DNA from 3 places in the Halopseudomonas pelagia genome. Region 1 is predicted to be linked to each of the others. Evidence: predicted binding sites of a transcription regulator. Region 1 holds the regulator's gene; each other region holds the start of a gene.

Region 1 (5,922 bases):
GTCAGATCAATCAACAGCAGCCGCGTCAAGCCAGCCTATGGCGCCGCCTGACCCAACTGGGTCTGCCCGCCGAGCTGAGCCAGAAGCTGTTGCGTCTGGTCGCCGATGAGCCCAACACCCGCCAGGCCTGGCGTATGTTGCTGGCTCACCTGTCGCACAGCATTCCGGTTATCCGTGATGAATTGATTGAAGAGGGCGGTGTGATTGCGCTGGTCGGTCCGACCGGCTCTGGCAAAACCACCACGCTGGGCAAACTGGCTGCGCGGTATGTGCTCAAGCACGGCAGCCAGCACGTGGCCCTGGTGACCATGGATACCTACCGCATCGGCGCCCATGAGCAGTTGCGCACCCTGGGCCGTATTCTGAACGTGCCAGTGCGGGTAGTAGACGAGCAGAATGGTTTGGCCGACGTGCTCAAGGAATTTTCCGGCAAACGCCTGGTGTTGCTGGATACCGCAGGCCTGCAAGCGCAGGATCCGCATCTTCAGGGTCAACTGAGCCAATTGGCCGCCTTGGGTACCAATGTCAGCAAGTTGCTGGTGTTGGCTGCCACCAGTCAATATCAGGTGCTCAAGGCCGCGTATCACACCTATAAGGTGTGTGGCCTGGATGGTTGTGTGATCACCAAGGTGGACGAGTCGGCTACTCTTGGTGAAGTATTGGGTCTGGCTATGCAGCAGGGTTTACCGGTAGCCTATCTGGCAGATGGCCAGCGCATTCCGGATGATATAAGCCGTGCAGTTGGCCACCAACTGGTTAGCCGGGCGGTAAGCCTGGCCGGCAACGAAAGCCCGCCCGATCAGGCGATGGCTGATGTGTTTGCCGGTATACTGCACAATCAGCGTGCTGGTTAACAGACGTTCAACAGTTTTATTGATAACAAGGTAAGCCACGCAGATGGGCAGCAAACATCCGGTTCAGGTTATCGCGGTCACCGGCGGCAAAGGTGGTATCGGCAAAACCAACGTGTCGGTCAACCTGGGCATCGCCCTGGCCGACATGGGGCGCCGTGTGGTGCTGCTTGATGCCGACCTTGGCTTGGCCAACGTCGATGTATTGCTGGGTCTCAAGCCTAAAGCCACCTTGGCTGACGTGCTGGAGGGCACCTGCGAATTGCGTGATGTGCTTCTGAATGGCCCGGGCGGCATGCGCATAGTGCCAGCGGCATCCGGCGCCGCGACCATGGTCAACCTCAACCCCCAGCAGCACGCCGGGCTGATTCAGGCCTTCAGCGATATTGGCGACAACATCGACGTGCTGATCGTTGATACCGCCGCCGGCATTGGCGACTCGGTCGTCAGCTTCGTGCGCGCCGCCCAGGAAGTGCTGGTGGTAGTGTGCGATGAACCCACTTCGATTACTGACGCCTACGCGCTGATCAAGCTACTCAACCGCGATCACGGCATGACCCGCTTCCGCGTATTGGCCAATATGGTACATACGCCACAGGAAGGCCGGGCCGTTTTTGCTAAGCTGACCAAAGTGACGGACCGCTTTCTTGATGTTGCTCTGCAGTATGTGGGAGCAGTGCCCTATGATGAGAACGTGCGCAAAGCCGTGCAGAAGCAGCGTGCAATCTATGAAGTATTTCCGCGCAGCAAAGCCTCCATCGCCATTCGAGGCATCGCGCAAAAAGTAGATGCTTGGCCCCTGCCGGCCAACCCACGTGGGCATCTTGAATTTTTCGTCGAGCGCCTGGTGCAGCAGACGGGCTCAGGCCTATGACACAAACGGCTGGTGGATTGAGCATGTATACACGCGCACAGTGTTCCGCTAACAATCAGGATCAGTTGGTTTCCCAATATGCCCCCTTGGTGAAACGCATCGCTTATCACATGCTCGCCCGTCTGCCTTCCAGCGTTCAGGTCGATGATCTTATACAGGCGGGCATGATTGGCTTGCTCGAGGCCTCGCGCAAATTTGAGAGCGGCAAGGGCGCCAGTTTTGAAACCTACGCGGGTATCCGTATTCGTGGCGCCATGCTGGATGAGGTGCGCAAGGGTGACTGGGCGCCACGTTCTGTGCATCGTAATACCCGTATGGTCAGCGATGCGGTGCGTGCAGTAGAGTCGCGCCTGGGTCGTGATGCCAAGGATCATGAGATCGCCGCAGAGCTGGAGATGAGCCTGGAAGAGTATTACGCCATTCTCAATGATACCTCCGGTAGCAAACTGTTCAGTTTCGATGAGCTGCTCGAAAGCGGTACGCGGGCCGATGCGCACAGCGATGAAGAGCCTTTGGGCGGTTTGCAGGATCAACGCTTTCGCGCTGCGCTGGTTGAAGCGATCGAAGGCTTGCCGGAGCGCGAACGGCTGTTATTGTCGCTGTATTACGATGAAGAGCTGAACCTGAAAGAGATCGGTGCGGTGCTCGGCGTCAGCGAGTCGCGCGTCAGCCAACTGCATAGTCAGTGTGCCGCGCGACTGCGCGCCAGGCTCAGTGGATGGCGAAACGATTGATTTTGTTCCCGGTATCCGGACAATGCCCGGCTGGACTGGAAGAATAAGTATTGAATGTCAGTGTAAGCAACACCGGATGGCCACTCCGGTTACACTGGCAGCTATTGAGTTTACAAGGCTTGTTTGGCCAGTAGCTTAACGGAGTGTGACAGTGCACTCTTCCTGGTTTGTACGGAGGTCGACTTGGACAAGAATATGAAAATTCTCATCGTTGATGATTTTTCAACGATGAGGCGCATTATCAAGAATCTGTTGCGCGACCTGGGTTTCACCAATACGGCAGAAGCCGACGATGGAACCTCGGCCTTGCCGATGTTGCAGAGCGGCAGCTTTGACTTCCTGGTGACCGACTGGAACATGCCGGGCATGAGTGGCATTGATCTGCTGCGCGCGGTGCGTGCCGATGACCGGCTGAAAAATCTGCCGGTGCTGATGGTGACGGCTGAAGCCAAGCGCGACCAGATCATTGAAGCGGCGCAGGCCGGCGTCAATGGTTATGTGGTCAAGCCTTTCACTGCTCAAGCGTTGAAAGAAAAGATCGAGAAGATCTTCGAGCGGGTTCAGGCAAAATAATAATTATCCGGGGTACAGGTTATGGCGTTAAGTAAGGATCCCGGCCAGGCAACCGCTCAGGAATTCGAACATTCCCTCAAAGATAATGCGCGGCAGCTGGTCGATTACCTGGAAAAGGGCCAGTACGGCGAAGCCATACTGGTCATACATGCAATCAATCAGGCTCGCGATCGCGGTCTGTATTACGAAGTGGGTCAACTGACCCGGGCGTTGCACAGTTCAATCGTCAACTTCCAGATCGATACCTCCCACGCATTGGCTGACGGTGTTGAAGTCTCCAAGATTTCGGATGCCTCGGACCGCCTTGATTATGTGGTCAAACTGACCGATAAAGCCGCCAATCGCACCATGGATCTGGTCGAAACCAGCGCGCCTATCGTTTCCAGCCTAGGCGCAGAAGCCAGTGCCCTGCGCGCCGACTGGCAGCGTCTGCAACGGCGTGAGATGGAAGCCGGCGAGTTTCGCGAACTGTATAGGCGTATGGGCGAGTTCCTCGCCAAGACCGAAGAATCCAGTGCCCAGGTCAGCGCTAATCTCAACGATATTCTTATTGCCCAGGACTATCAGGATCTCACCGGTCAGGTGATCAAGCGTGTGACCACGCTGGTCCATGACGTGGAAGAAAGCCTGGTCAATCTGGTGCGTATGGCCGGTCAGGTAGATCGGATTGCCGGCATCAACCATGGCCAATCCGAGCAAGAAGCAAAAAAAGTCTCCACCAGGGGTGAAGGTCCGCAGATTCATGCCGATAAAAGAGAAGACGTTGTATCCGGACAGGATGAAGTCGATGATCTTCTCTCCAGTCTGGGCTTCTAACTACAAGCACGCCCGGGAGTGGATGCATGAGTTTTGACGCGGATGAGGAAATTCTTCAGGATTTTCTGGTGGAAGCCGGAGAAATCCTCGAGCTGTTATCTGAACAGCTGGTCGATCTGGAGAACCGTCCTGATGACACCAATCTGCTCAATGCGATTTTCCGCGGCTTTCACACCGTCAAGGGCGGCGCTGGATTTCTGCAGCTTGATGCGCTGGTAGGCTGCTGCCATATCGCCGAGAACGTCTTCGACATTCTGCGCAAGGGTGAGCGCCAGGTTGATTCGGAGCTGATGGATGTGGTGCTCCAGGCGCTCGACAGCGTCAATGAGATGTTCACGCAGGTTCGCGAAGGTGAACAACCGCAACCGGCCGATCCGGCGCTGCTCGAGGCCCTTGCTGCGCTCGCGGTGCCCGCCAGCGCAGATGTGATCTCGGCAACCGCTGACGCTAACAGCGCAGCCGCTCCCGAAGCTCAGGGTGATGTCACCGATGACGAGTTCGAGCAGTTGCTCGATGCCTTGAAAGGCCCCGCCGCCACTGCCGTCGAAGAAGTTGTGCCGGTTATGGCGGCAGCGCCTAGCCATGGCAGCGGTGATGAAATAACCGACGATGAATTTGAAGCCTTGCTGGACCAGTTGCACGGCACCGGCCAGCAGGCGGCAGTGACTCCTGCACCCAAGGCTGAGGCCCCGGCTGCCATCTCTGCCGGCCATGGTGATGAAATCGATGACGACGAGTTCGAGAGGTTGCTCGACGAGTTGCATGGCAAGGGCGCCGCGCCGGGCAAAGTGAGCGAAGCCGTCTCTTCATCCACTTCTTCACCTCCTTCTTCAGCCGATGCTCCAGCGGCGGCTAGTCCGCCCGCACCGCCTCAGGCAGATGCGCCAGAGCATATCACCGACGATGAGTTCGAAGCTTTGCTTGACCAGTTGCATGGTAACGGTCAGGCGCCGGGCAAGTTGGACGACGCGGTAGCAGCGCCGGCGGCCAAAACATCCGCGGCGGTACCGGCTGCGGCAGTCGCCAAGCCGGCAGCCAAGGCGCCCGCATCTTCGCCCCAGCCGGCGAAAGCGCCTGCGCCGGCTGCGGACTTAGCCAAAGACAAACAGGCCGGAGGCGAGAATCCCGCCGTCGAAACGACCGTGCGGGTAGATACCGCGCGCCTCGACGACATCATGAATATGGTCGGCGAGCTGGTGCTGGTGCGCAACCGGCTGGTGCGGTTGGGCCTGAGCAGCGGTGATGAAGAGCTGAACAAGGCCGTGGGCAATCTGGATGTGGTCACCGCCGACCTGCAGTCTTCAGTGATGAAGACGCGCATGCAGCCAATCAAGAAAGTCTTCGGCCGCTTTCCCCGGGTTGTACGCGATCTGGCGCGCAGCCTGAAAAAGGAGATCAATCTTGAACTGGTCGGTGAAGAAACCGATCTGGACAAGAACCTGGTCGAGGCGTTGGCCGATCCGCTGGTGCACTTGGTGCGTAACTCGGTTGACCACGGGATTGAACTGCCCCACGAGCGTGAAGCCGCCGGCAAGCCGCGCACCGGCAAGGTGATCCTTGCTGCGGAGCAGGAGGGCGATCATATTCTGCTGACCATCACCGATGACGGTCGCGGTATGGATGCCGACGTGCTGCGCGCTAAAGCCGTTGAAAAGGGCATGATGGAAAAGGAGGCGGCCGACAGACTTTCAGAGAGCGAATGCTTCGACCTGATTCTGGAGCCGGGCTTCTCCACCAAAACCGAAATTTCCGATGTATCTGGCCGCGGCGTTGGGATGGACGTGGTCAAGACCAAGATTTCCCAGCTCAACGGCACGATCAATATTCAGTCGACCAAGGGCCAGGGCAGTCGTATTGTCATCAAGGTGCCGCTGACCTTGGCGATCATGCCGACGCTGATGGTCATGCTCGCCAATCAGGCCTTTGCCTTGCCGCTGGTCAGCGTCAACGAAATCTACAGCCTCGATCTCTCGCGCACTAACGTGGTGGACGGTCAGGAAGTAATCATCGTGCGCGAAAAAGCCTTGCCGCTGTTTTTCCTCAAGCGCTGGTTGATGCCCGGCGTTGCCGACAC
Region 2 (5,922 bases), 170 kb from region 1:
CGGTCATGAACGCAGTGACAAGGATGTGGCGGTGGATGATCCTGAGTACGCCATCAAGCGCAGCGCGTCGAATATCGACATGCGCGTGGACGTGACAGCGGCTGCCTGCGTGCTCGGCTCGACCATGGAGAAAGGTCAGCGCGGCGATGTACATTGCGGCACTTCCTACGCTACCCCTTTGGTCGCGGGCCTGCTGGCGGCGATGATGTCAATCGACCCGGAGCTGGAGCCGGAGCAGTTACGCATGCTGCTGCGTCGCAGCGCGATGACCATTGGTGAGGAGTATGATTTCGAGCCAGTGGAAGCGGATGACCTGACCGCGCCGATACTGCCGTCGGAACGGGCCAATGATCTGAATCATCCGGATGTCGGCCGTTCAGCGCGTCTGGATATGTACAAGGCATTGGATCTGGCGGTGCAGAGTCTGGAGCGGGTGCGCTAGGGCCTTGTTGGCCACGGCAGCGCAAATCAAAACAGAGACTTGCGCTAGCCTATGCGCTGTTACTTGGCCGCGTTGTACAAAGGTTGCACCCGCGGAATTGCCGCTTGCAGGGCTTGAATGCGCCCGCCTGAGTTCGGGTGAGTGCTGAGGAACTCCGGAGGCTGGCCTTGTGATGCGCTGGCCATTTTTTGCCATAGGCTGACGGCGGCTTCCGGCTTGTAACCGGCTCTAGCGGCCAGTTCCAGCCCGATCAGGTCGGCCTCAGACTCGTTTGAACGACTGTTGGGCAACATCAGCCCCACCTGCACTGCCTGGTCTGCAGCCTGCTGGCCAGCCTGTCCCAGGCCGAGCAGAGCGCCAGCAAGCTGAGTTCCGGTTTGCGTGACATAGGCTCTGGAGATGGCTTCGCGGCCGTGCTCACGCAGGGCATGGGCAATCTCGTGGCCCATGATCTGGGCGATTTCATCGTCGGTCAGTTTCAACTGGGTGATGATGCCGCTGTAGAAAATGATCTTGCCGCCGGGCGCACAGCTGGCGTTGATCTGGTCGCTCTTGATCAGGTTGACTTCCCAATTCCAGGAGCGGGCGTCCTGACGAAAATGCGTGACTTCAGGGATCAGATCGTTGGAGATCCGGCGCAGCCGCTGAAGCATTGCCGCATCCGTGTTCAAGACCTTCTTGCTGCGCGCTTCTGCGAGCATCTTGTTGTAGGACTCTGCCGCCATTTTATCGACTTCAGCGCTGGACAAGGCACTGAACATGCGTTGCTCCCGGTCGACGCCTACAGCGCCTCCCTGAGTGGTCTGGACGGTTTCACAGCCTACTAGCGCAAGTAGCGGCAGGCACAACAGAAAGCGGGTACGCATGATCTAATAATCCTTGAGTCAGAATGTCGAGTGGTTCGGCATGCAGCGTATGTATCACGCTTCGACCATAGATTCAGCAAAAGTATTCAGATTTGCCAATTCGTTCTGAAGATTTGGCCACCCCTGCCGATACCGAGATATTGCGACACACTTAGCCGAGGTTATGCATGAAATTCAAGTCTATCCAGTTCGCCATTGCAACGTTAGCAGGCGCCAGTCTGTTTGTCGCAGTTGGCATTATGACGCTGTATAGCCTTTACGCGGCCGAGCGTAGCCAGGATTTCATTCAGGGCAGCAGCCAGCAATTGCTTGAGGATCAGGTCGAGCGCCGACTGACGCAATTGGCGGAAGGCGAAAGCCAGCGTATTCGCCGCCGGCTGGAATATCCCTTCGTGGTTGCCCAGCAGCTCGCGCAGCTGAACCAATTGCTTGACGAGCTACAGGACGATGGGCTGCCGAGCTTGATGATGAGCCGCGAGGAAATGAATCGCGTCGTTCGCAAGACGTTGAGCGAAAACCCTGAACTGCTTGGCGTGTATGTCGGTTGGGAACCCGAAGCCTTTGATGATCTTGACCAGTATTTTGAAGGCGTAGAGACGGATGGCTATGACGGCACGGGCCGGTTCATGCCCTGGTGGTTCCGCAATGCCGATGGTGCCCTGGAACTGGATTCGCTGAGCGATCTGGAAGACGAAACCCTTAGCGATACCGGCGTGCGAGTCGGTGAATATTACCTTTGCCCCAAAGAAACCCTGGCCGCCTGTGTCAGTGATCCCGCGCCCTATGATGTCGGCGGCGACGAAGTGATGCTGGCTTCCTTTACCGTGCCGATCATCTCTGACGGCGTGTTCAAGGGGGTCGTCGGTGCCGACCTGTCACTGGAATTCATCCAGGACATGCTGATCCAGAGCAATGCCAACCTGTTTGACGGCAAGGGTGAGCAGGCCTTGATCAGCGGCAATAACCGCATCGTCGCCTACACCGGCGAGGGCGGCGTTGCCGGCGACCCGGCTGAACAGATTCTGGATGCCAACGAAATTGCCAATATTGCCAGCCTGGGTGACACGCTGCTGTATGACCTGGATGAAGAGGGCGGGCATATCGAATTGATGATGCCGATTCCGATCGGCGATACCGGTAGCCGCTGGATACTGATGATTTCCCTGCCTACTGACGTCGTCATGCAGGAGCTGAACAGTCTCAGTGCCGCACTGGATCAGCGTCAGACCGACGATGCACTGATGATGATTATCATCGGTCTGGTGGTGGCGCTACTCGGGCTGGCGGTCATGGTGCTGGTCGGTTTGGGCCTTTCCAAGCCAGCGCGCCGGCTGGTAGCCATGCTTGACGATATTGCCCGCGGCGACGGTGATCTGACCAAACGCCTGGCGGTGGATCGCAAGGACGAGCTGGGGGATATCGCCCGAGGCTTCAACGCCTTCCTCGACAAACTGCAGGCGATGATTCGCGAAGTGGTCAGCTCGGTACAGCAGGTCACGGACGCATCGGAGAATACAGCGGATATCGCCATGCGCACCAATGACGGGATTCAGCGCCAATTGAGCGAGATCGATCTGGTGGCGACTGCGGTCACCGAGATGACCGCGACAGCGCAGGACGTGGCGCGTAACGCAGCGCAGGCGGCGGAAGCGGCGAACAATGCGGACGGCTCGGCGAGTCATGGCCGTGATGTGGTCAAGTCCACTGCCAACGCCATTCAGGACCTGTCCGAGGATATTCAGAAGGCGGTTGCCAGTGTGCAGTCTCTGGCGCGCGACAGCGACAACATCACCGGTATTCTGGCGACCATCCGCGGGATTGCCGAGCAGACCAACCTGCTGGCGCTGAATGCGGCTATTGAAGCCGCCCGGGCTGGAGAACAAGGTCGGGGCTTCGCTGTGGTCGCGGATGAAGTGCGCAACCTTGCGCAGAAGACGCAAAGCTCTACCGAAGAAATTCAAACCATGATCGAGCAACTGCAAAAGGGCACGCGCGATACAGTCAAGGTCATGGAGCAGAGCCGCGTACGGACCGAGCAGAGTGTATTGCAAGCGGAAGAAGCGGATGCTGCGCTGACCTCGATTACCCAGGCGGTATCGATCATCACCGAAATGAACACCCAGATTGCCAGCGCGGCAGAGCAGCAAAGTGCGGTAGCGGAAGACGTCAACCGCAACGTCTCGACCATCGATCAGGTCGCCAAGTCAGTGGCAGAGGGTGCGCAAGAGGCCTCCGAAGCCAGCGCGGACCTGACCAAGCTGGCCGAGCATCAACGCCGCCTGATCAACCAGTTCAAGGTCTGATCAGACTTCAGTTATGACCCTTCCGCTTGGCGTGCAGCATTGCGCGCCTTGCGTACCAGGGCTGCTCATTGCCGGATTCACTGGGTGCATCATGCCCACCAGTGAGCTGGCGTTGAGCAGCAACGGCTGCAGATGGCTGGTGGCCGTCGCATTGGCCAGCCAGATCGCCTGCTCACCACTGTTCAGAGTCACGGGCATGCGTTCGCCCAGGCGCGCCGGCAAACCTTTGGCCGGCACGGTAATGAGTGCGCAGCTGTCCCAATAGCTGCCGTCGTCCAGACTGTACCTTTCCCAAAGTCCCGCCAGAGCTAGCCCGCCTTTTTGACTGCGCAGATACCAGGGCTGCTTGCGCTTGCCCTGCACCTGCCAGACAAAAAAGCCATCTACCGGAATCAGGCAGCGCCGCTGCGCCAGCGCCTGGCCGAACATGGGTTTTTCATGCAGGAATTCGGCTTTGGCACTGAAGGCGGCGCGATCCAGCTGTTTGAGCCAGGTGGGGGTGAGGTTCCAGAGCACACTGGCACATTCCAGGCTGCCCGCGGTCTTGCGCAGAATCAGCAACGGCTTGCCGGGCGCGATGTTCCAGGCCGGGCGCCAGCCTTCCGGCATGGCCGCAACAGGCGGGGTAAATTGGGCTAGGCGACCGCTCATTCAGTCTTCTACGTCCATGTCAGGCATGATCGGGGTCGCGGTCTGCCAATCACTGATCAGCTCGCGGGCAAGCCCGAGATCTTCCGCCGCAACCCAGATGCCGAGCAGGTCGAGGGCCGGAAGCTCGCCCATGGCGCCTTGCAGATATTGGCCGCTGAGATGGCAGCCGATGTGATGATCTTGCAACAAGTGCTCAAGCAGCTGGGCTTCGGCCATATCCGAGGGATGATAGGCACAGAGCATTCAGTCTTGCTCCCGGCGCAGATCCACGTGGTAGTCGTCCTCATTAGGATCTATCCACAGATGCACCTGAATCGGTTGGCAGCAGACCTGGCAATCCTCCACGTAGGTCTGTGTGCCGCCGGTCAGATCCAGCAGCAAACTGATGGTCTCACCACAGTGGGGACATTGTAAAAGTGCTTCATCGATCGCCTGCATGGGTGTGCCTTTGAGCTGCCTGATATATACCCTTCAGTGTAGCCCCATCGCCTTTCTGGCGAAACCAGCCGCTGGGCCGCATAATGCGCGGCTGAATCTGCTGCAAACGAGGATATTATGGGTGAGTTCGACGCGATAAGACCGTACTCCGACGAGGAGGTACCCGCGGTGCTTGATCGCTTGCTGCAAGATCGCGATCTGCTGGGTATGTTGGCGCGCTACCGTTTCCCCACGCTGACGCGCTGGATGCCGGGCGTCATGATGCGCTTGGTAGAAGCCGGCCTGCGCCGTGAGAGCAAGGGTATCAGCAGCGTCGAAGCGCTGCAGCACAAGCTCGAACCGTACATGACCCGGTTGATCGAACGCAGTGCGATTCAGGTGACCTATAGTGGCCTGGAGCACTTGCGCAAGGATCGTGCGCATCTGTTTTTAGCCAATCACCGCGATATCGTCATGGACCCGGCTTTCGTCAATTATGCGCTCTACCATGCCGGGCACCCGACGCCGCGCATCGCCATCGGCGATAACCTGCTGCAACGGCCCTTCGTCAGCGATCTGATGCGCCTGAACAAAAGTTTTATCGTGCACCGGTCTGTCAGCGGACGCCGCGAGAAGCTGGCGGTGTATCAATCGCTGTCGGCGTATATCAACCATTCGATCACCACCGGCCACTCGATCTGGATCGCTCAGGCGGAAGGCCGGGCCAAGGATGGGCAGGATGAAACGGATACCGCGATCATCAAGATGCTGTGCATGAGTCGCAAGTCAGAACCCTTTACTGAAGTGCTGGCCTCGCTGAACCTGGTGCCGGTGTCCATCGCCTATGAATGGGACCCCTGTGACCAGATGAAGGCGCGCGAACTGGAACAGCGTGAGCGTACCGGCAGCTATACAAAGGAACCCGGTGAGGACGATCGCTCAATTGCCATGGGCCTGACCGGCTATAAGGGCCGGGTGCATGTGGCATTTGGCACGCCGCTGGATCAACCCCTGGCAGACGCCAAAGCCGTAGCGAAAGAGGTCGATCGGCAGATTCTGTCCAATTACCGACTGTATCCGAGCAATTATCTGGCCTTCGAGCAATTGCCGGATGCACCGCCGATCGACATCGGTCAGTGGCGCGAAGAGTTCGATTCCGCGACCCTGGCGATGGAACAGCACCGATTCGAGCAACGTCTGGCCGCATGCACGGAGGCGCAACGGCCATGGTGGTTATTGCAGT
Region 3 (5,922 bases), 1.1 Mb from region 1:
TCTGGCATAGCGTGATGTACAGCGATATGCCCATCCGTGAAAACTTCGAAGCGACAACCGACAACGCTGAACAAGCGCCTGCTGTGGAGTTCGAATGAGCTATGCATCACCCTTGTCAGTTATAAGGTCAGGCATGAAAGCGGCCCTGATCGCAGGTCTGGTACTGATGGCGAGCACAGTGACGGCGCAGGACTTAACCGTTCCTGAGCTAACCGGTCGAGTAGTTGACCAGGCCGAGATGCTCGAATCTGCCACCGAGTCGCAACTGACCTCGATGTTGGCCAGCCACGAACAGGCTACCGGCGAGCAGGTTGTTGTGGTCACGGTACCGGACCTGCAGGGGCGCAGTATCGAAGAGTTCGGTCTGGAACTCGGGCGTACCTGGGGTATAGGCCAGGCCGAGGAAGATACTGGTGCCTTGCTGATTATTGCCCGCGATGATCGGCTTCTGCGTATCGAGGTTGGTTATGGCCTGGAAGGGCGTCTGACAGATGCCCAGTCTTCGCTGATCATCAACAGCATTATTACCCCGGCCTTCCGTCAGAATGAATTCGAGCGCGGTATCGTTGAAGGGACGACGGCGATGGTTCAGGTGCTCGGGGGTGATCCACTTCGCGCTCCGGATGCGCAGCCCGCAGGCAAAGGTGACAAGCCGCCGGTCGGGATATTTATTCTGCTGTTCTTTATCGTCATGGGCCTGATTGGCGGCGGTGGCCGTGGTGGGCGTGGTAAACGCGGCCGCCTGGGCACAGCCATGCTGGCAGGAGCCTTGCTCGGTGGTATGGGCGGCCGTGGTGGCGGTATGGGCGGTGGCGGCGGTTTCGGTGGTGGTGGTGGCGGCTTTGGAGGCGGTGGCGCCTCGGGTGGCTGGTAATGTCCAGGATGGAAAAGCAATGACTCTTCTTACGCAAAATGAGCAGCAGCAAGTAGCTGATGCGATCGACCGAATTGAACTGACAACCGATGCCGAGGTGGTCACGGTATTGGCCGCGCAGGCTGATGACTATCATTACATCCCGCTGCTGTGGGCCAGCTTGATAGCCCTGGTATTGCCGGGAGCGGTGCTGCTGCTGACCGATTGGTTGGGGCCGTGGCAACTGCTGCTGGTGCAGTGGCTGAGCTTTATCTTGCTGGCGCTGGTGTTCCGGCTACCGGGAATCATGACCCGGTTAATACCGGCACCGGTCCGATTCTGGCGCGCGGGTAATCTTGCGCGTCGGCAGTTCGTCGAGCAGGGTTTGCATCACACCGAAGGCGATACCGGCATGCTGATCTTCGTGTCAGAGGCCGAGCGCTATGTGGAAATACTGGTCGACCGCGGCATTTCTGCGCGGATTGATGATGCGGTGTGGGAGTCGATCATCGAGCGCTTTACTGCCCAGGTGCGCGAAGGCGAAGTGCTCCAAGGCTTTCTAACCTGTATTCAGGCTTGTGGTGAGCAATTGCAGCAGCATGTACCCGCTACCCACGAGCGCAACGAGCTGCCGAACCGCCTGGTTATGCTCTCCTGATCCAATAGCCAACCCTCCCGGGTTGGCTTGTTTTCCCCTTGTAAGTACCCGCCTCGATGCTCATCAGTCCAACTGCTCCAGCAAATTGTTGCCTTTGCCGGCATGAACTGTTGCATAAAATGTAACCAAAACTAAAGAAAGCGGTATTTTGGTCGATACTCCGGTCAGATGCGCCAGGAAATCGGTGATGCTGTCACGGAAATTCTGCAGAGTGCATTGCGTTGGTTACTGGAGTGATAACTATGTTCGGCTTTTTTCGCAATATGAGCTTTCGTTGGAAGCTGACTTTACCGCTAGGTATTTTGGTCGGCTTGTTCTTCGCCCTGGGAATGGTGTCGTATATTGCAGTAACCGATCTTACAGGCCGTTTGAGCCGTTTTTCCGATGAGCTTTTGCCACAGTCGACGACCCTGCTCCAAGCTGATCGTGACTTGTATCAGGCCTTGCTGGCGGAACGAGCATTGGTAAGCGGACTTGATCCTGATCAGTTCGCGGAAATGACAGCGGAGCACAGCGAGAATATGCAGCAGGCCATTGACCGAGTTAGCGCCTTTGCTAGCAATACCCGTTCAAGTGAAGGGAAGGCTATGGCGCAGCGGTTCAACGATGCTTTTGCAGAGTGGAAGCGTTCGACAGACGAAGTGGTGAGCTTGGCCCAGAGCGATTACGACGCTGATATGATACGCGCTGAAACCCTGAGTTTTGGACGGTCAGCGCAGCTGTTTAGCAATGCCCGAGAAATGATAGATGAGATGACCCAGCAGATTGATGCGCAGGCCGCCTTGGAGGAGGCTGAAGCTCGCGTCGCGTCGGCTAGGGGCTCGGCCATTGTTACGACCATGACGCTGATCGGATTGGCCGTGTGTTTGCTGATGATCCTATTTTTCCCCGGTCTGATTGTCCGTCCTATCCAGAACATTCTGCAGCGCATTAGTGATATAGCCGATGGTGAAGGTGATTTGACCAAGCGGGTGGAGGTCAATTCGACTGATGAAATAGGCCAGTTGGGCACCACTATTAACCAGTTCCTCTCCCAGCTGCAGACGTTGATCCGCGAAGTCGCTGACTCCACTCTGCAAGTGGCAGCGGCGTCCGAGCAGATGAGTACCATTGCTGCGCATCAGGATCGCCTGGTCAATGAACAGTACAGTGCGATCGATCAGGTCAGTACCGCCGCGACAGAGATGACCGCGGCCATTCAGGAGGTCGCGGATAACGCCCACAGCACCGCCGAGGCTGCCAGCCAGGCAGACAAGCAGGGGCACGCTGCCTCCGAGGTCGTGGGCCAGACCATGAATGCGCTGCGCCGGTTGGCGGCAGACGTCGAAGAGGCTGCCGGGGTGATCAATCGTCTGGAGCAGGACAGCGACAAGATCGGCGGAGTGCTCAGTGTTATCCAGGCGATTGCAGAACAGACCAACCTGCTGGCGTTGAACGCGGCGATTGAAGCGGCGCGCGCCGGAGAGCAGGGCAGGGGCTTTGCGGTAGTGGCCGATGAAGTACGGGCATTGGCCGCCCGCACACAAGCCTCCACGCGGGATATTCAGGAGATGATTCAGAGCCTGCAGGCAGGTAGTGGTCAGGCGGTGGCGGTCATGCAGCGCGGTGCAGGGCTTGCCTCGCAAAGCGTGGAACAAGCCGCCGGGGCGGAGCGCTCGTTGAACGAGACCGCCCAATCGGTAGTACGCATCAATGACATGGCCGCGCAGATAGCGTCGGCCTGTGAGGAGCAAAGCCAAACCACTGAAGAGATCGCACGTAATATCAGCGGCATTCGCGATCTGTCCAACCAGGCAGCGCAGAGCTCAGAAGAAAGTCGCCAAGCCAGCGAATCAATGGCCAGACTGGCGGCAGGATTACAGCAGCAGGTAGGTCGTTTCAGAACCTGAGTATTGCTCGTGGTCCAGTGCTTTATCGGCCGGCAGAGCGTGGTCCTATGTTCGGAGTAGGAACCACGCCTCTGTCGCTGTAGCTTCGCTAGCCGATCCCGAATCTAGCCATGGCCTTGCAGGGGTTCAACGCCCTGGCCGGCCAGCTCGGGGAAGTCATCGTGAATTTCCAGGGGCTTCACGTTGCGGCGCGCACCCAGGTATTCAGGCCGTTCGCTATTCGCGGCGTAGGGCACGCCCAATGGGTTGTCGACGCTGTTGTAGACGAAGAACAGATTGGAGCGTGGCCAGGGCGACATATTGCCGTTTGACGCATGCAGCACATTGCACTCGAATAACAGCAGTGAGCCAGCAGGCCCCTTGGGTGCTTGAATACCGCCGCGCTTGCCCAGGTCCGCGAGGACGGTTTCGTCAGGTACACCGGCTTTCTGCGCCTTCAGCGAGCTCTCCCAATTGGCCTCGGGGGTTTCACCGACACAGGGCACGAATTGGTGGTGCGAGCCAGGGATGAGCATCAGCGGGCCGTTGAACTCGTTGTTGTCAGTCAGCATTAACGACGCACTGACGGCGCGCATCCGTGGCATGCCGTCTTCGGCGTGCCAGGTTTCAAAATCCGAATGCCAGTCAAATCCGCTGCCTTGAAAGCCGTACTTGTCGTTGATGCGCGACTGGTGGATGTACACCTCGCTGCCCAACAACTGGCGGACCATGCCCAGGATTCGCGGGTCGCGGGTCAACTTGCTGAACCGTTCCGACAGCTCATGCATACCGAATACCGAGCGAATGGCGCCGCTGGCCGGGTCGGAGATGACCTGTTCGGATTTGAGCATTTCAGGGTCCTGAGCCATTTCCTTCAGCTCTTCAAAGAACGGCTGCATGCTTTCCTGGGAAAAGAAGCCTTCAAACCAGAGAAAACCATCGCGCTCGTAATGGGACAAAGCCACCTCGTCCAGCGGACCATTCCAGCGATGTTGATTGCGCGAGTGCACTACGGGGTCGCGGCGCCTTACCGGCGCGTGGTGTTCCGACAGGCGGGTGGGGTATAAATCCAACGATTTCGTCATGCGGGTAACCTCCAGGGTTATCTGTTATCTGTCTGTAAGAGCACAGTTCAGCGTCCTGGGCAAAGGTCCAATGATCGCGGGTTGTATTTCCGTCAGAGCGTGGCAGCAGAGATTGTTCATACAGAGATGAATCAGGTTGCCGGTGCGAGTCTTGCTTTGGTACGCGCTGCGGATGTTCAAGCTGTCGCGGCAACTGCGCCGCCAGATTGTGTTGCGGAATGACCTTCGCCGTACCCATGCGACATGGGGGGGCTGAAAAAAGTTTCAAGAGTTTTCTTTATGCTCACCACCGCGTCGTTTCTGGGTGTACGCTTGGCCCCTGAAATTTGCCGATGCCAGCATTGGCTTCAAGCACAACATTGTTAACAGGATGAGCATCATGGGAGAAGCAAAGCGCCGACGGACCACCGGGGAACCAGCACCGCAGCGCGAGAAGCGCAAACACAAACAGTCGCTGCTATGGGGCGGCGGGCTGGTGGTGGTTCTGGCACTTGTCGGGTTAACGGTGTACCTGGCCACACCCGGTAGCGGCCCGACCACGGCACTGCCAAGCGTGCCGGAAAATACGCCGCCGTTTCCCGCGGAACTGGATCGTTACGGTGTTGAACTGGGTGATCCGGATGCGCCTGTAGTGGTGCGCGAATTCGCCGATTATCAATGTCCCGCATGTGCCGCCTTTGCTCGGGTACATGAGCAGTTGCGCACGGACTATATAGATACCGGCAAGGTGCGCCTGGTGTTCTTCGAGCTACCGCTGAGTCAGCATCGCAATGCGCTTCCTGCCGCACAGGCAGCCCGTTGCGCGGGGGATCAGGGTGCCTATTGGGCAATGCATGATCAATTGTTTGCCAGTCAATCCAGCTGGAGTGCGCAGGGTGATCCGCTGAGGATTTTCAACGGTTATGCTCAGAACCTGGAATTGAACGAAGGACGCTTTGAACGCTGCATGAATACTGAGCAACGCCGCGAGCAGGTAGAAGCCAGTGCAGCGATTGCGCAACAACTGCGAGTGGCGAGCACGCCTACCGTGCTGGTCGATAACATCCCGCTTACCCGGCCAGGTTGGGAGCAGTTGTCAGGGCTGATTGAACAGCAGCTCGAAGGTCAGTGATTCAGTCGGATTGTTAGCTCTGGAGCGGATTTTCGGCATCGGGTGATCGCGGTGCCTGGCCAATATGTGAAAGGTCACGGGCGACCATGATCACCTCATCGGCGGAGTACAGGTTATTGATGACAGCCTCGACCTTGGCACCCAGCACAGCCGCGTAGAGTCGTTGTGCACTGTTGTCCGCACGGGTTGTTATCAGTACATGTTTGAGCGCCGATCCATGCGTCACCAGGATCGAGCGAATATCCTGCAGCGATTCCCTGATCAGCTCTGCGCCAACGCCTTTGCCCTGAAATTCAGCTGATACGGCGATCTGCTCCAGCTCAAGTACCACTTCGGGGCGAAAGCCG

Evidence for each region. Region 1 encodes FliA, which starts transcription of late flagellar genes. Its sites were predicted from a motif close to CTAAAGTTTNNNNNNNNNNNGCCGNTAA; they were not measured.
Region 2: EAO82_RS16890 (methyl-accepting chemotaxis protein) is a predicted target of FliA. The motif match lies at 1,414-1,441, and genes of this name have one in related genera.
Region 3: EAO82_RS11120 (methyl-accepting chemotaxis protein) is a predicted target of FliA. The motif match lies at 1,643-1,670, and genes of this name have one in related genera.

Annotation. Positions count from the first base shown of each region.
Region 1 is NZ_CP033116.1:3,486,101-3,492,022, reverse strand. Features, by position in the region: gene flhF (flagellar biosynthesis protein FlhF) at 1-854, shown strand, start outside; gene fleN (flagellar synthesis regulator FleN) at 898-1,725, shown strand; gene EAO82_RS16065 (RNA polymerase sigma factor FliA) at 1,722-2,459, shown strand; gene EAO82_RS16060 (chemotaxis response regulator CheY) at 2,655-3,032, shown strand; gene EAO82_RS16055 (protein phosphatase CheZ) at 3,054-3,848, shown strand; gene EAO82_RS16050 (chemotaxis protein CheA) at 3,875-5,922, shown strand, end outside.
Region 2 is NZ_CP033116.1:3,656,745-3,662,666, reverse strand. Features, by position in the region: gene EAO82_RS16900 (S8/S53 family peptidase) at 1-442, shown strand, start outside; gene EAO82_RS16895 (M48 family metallopeptidase) at 502-1,308, opposite strand; gene EAO82_RS16890 (methyl-accepting chemotaxis protein) at 1,476-3,611, shown strand; gene EAO82_RS16885 (SOS response-associated peptidase) at 3,612-4,262, opposite strand; gene EAO82_RS16880 (DUF2007 domain-containing protein) at 4,263-4,505, opposite strand; gene EAO82_RS16875 (CPXCG motif-containing cysteine-rich protein) at 4,506-4,700, opposite strand; gene EAO82_RS16870 (1-acyl-sn-glycerol-3-phosphate acyltransferase) at 4,815-5,922, shown strand, end outside.
Region 3 is NZ_CP033116.1:2,354,629-2,360,550, forward strand. Features, by position in the region: gene EAO82_RS11105 (LemA family protein) at 1-98, shown strand, start outside; gene EAO82_RS11110 (TPM domain-containing protein) at 134-874, shown strand; gene EAO82_RS11115 (TPM domain-containing protein) at 894-1,511, shown strand; gene EAO82_RS11120 (methyl-accepting chemotaxis protein) at 1,754-3,400, shown strand; gene thpD (ectoine hydroxylase) at 3,505-4,464, opposite strand; gene EAO82_RS11130 (DsbA family protein) at 4,844-5,575, shown strand; gene EAO82_RS11135 (GNAT family N-acetyltransferase) at 5,589-5,922, opposite strand, start outside.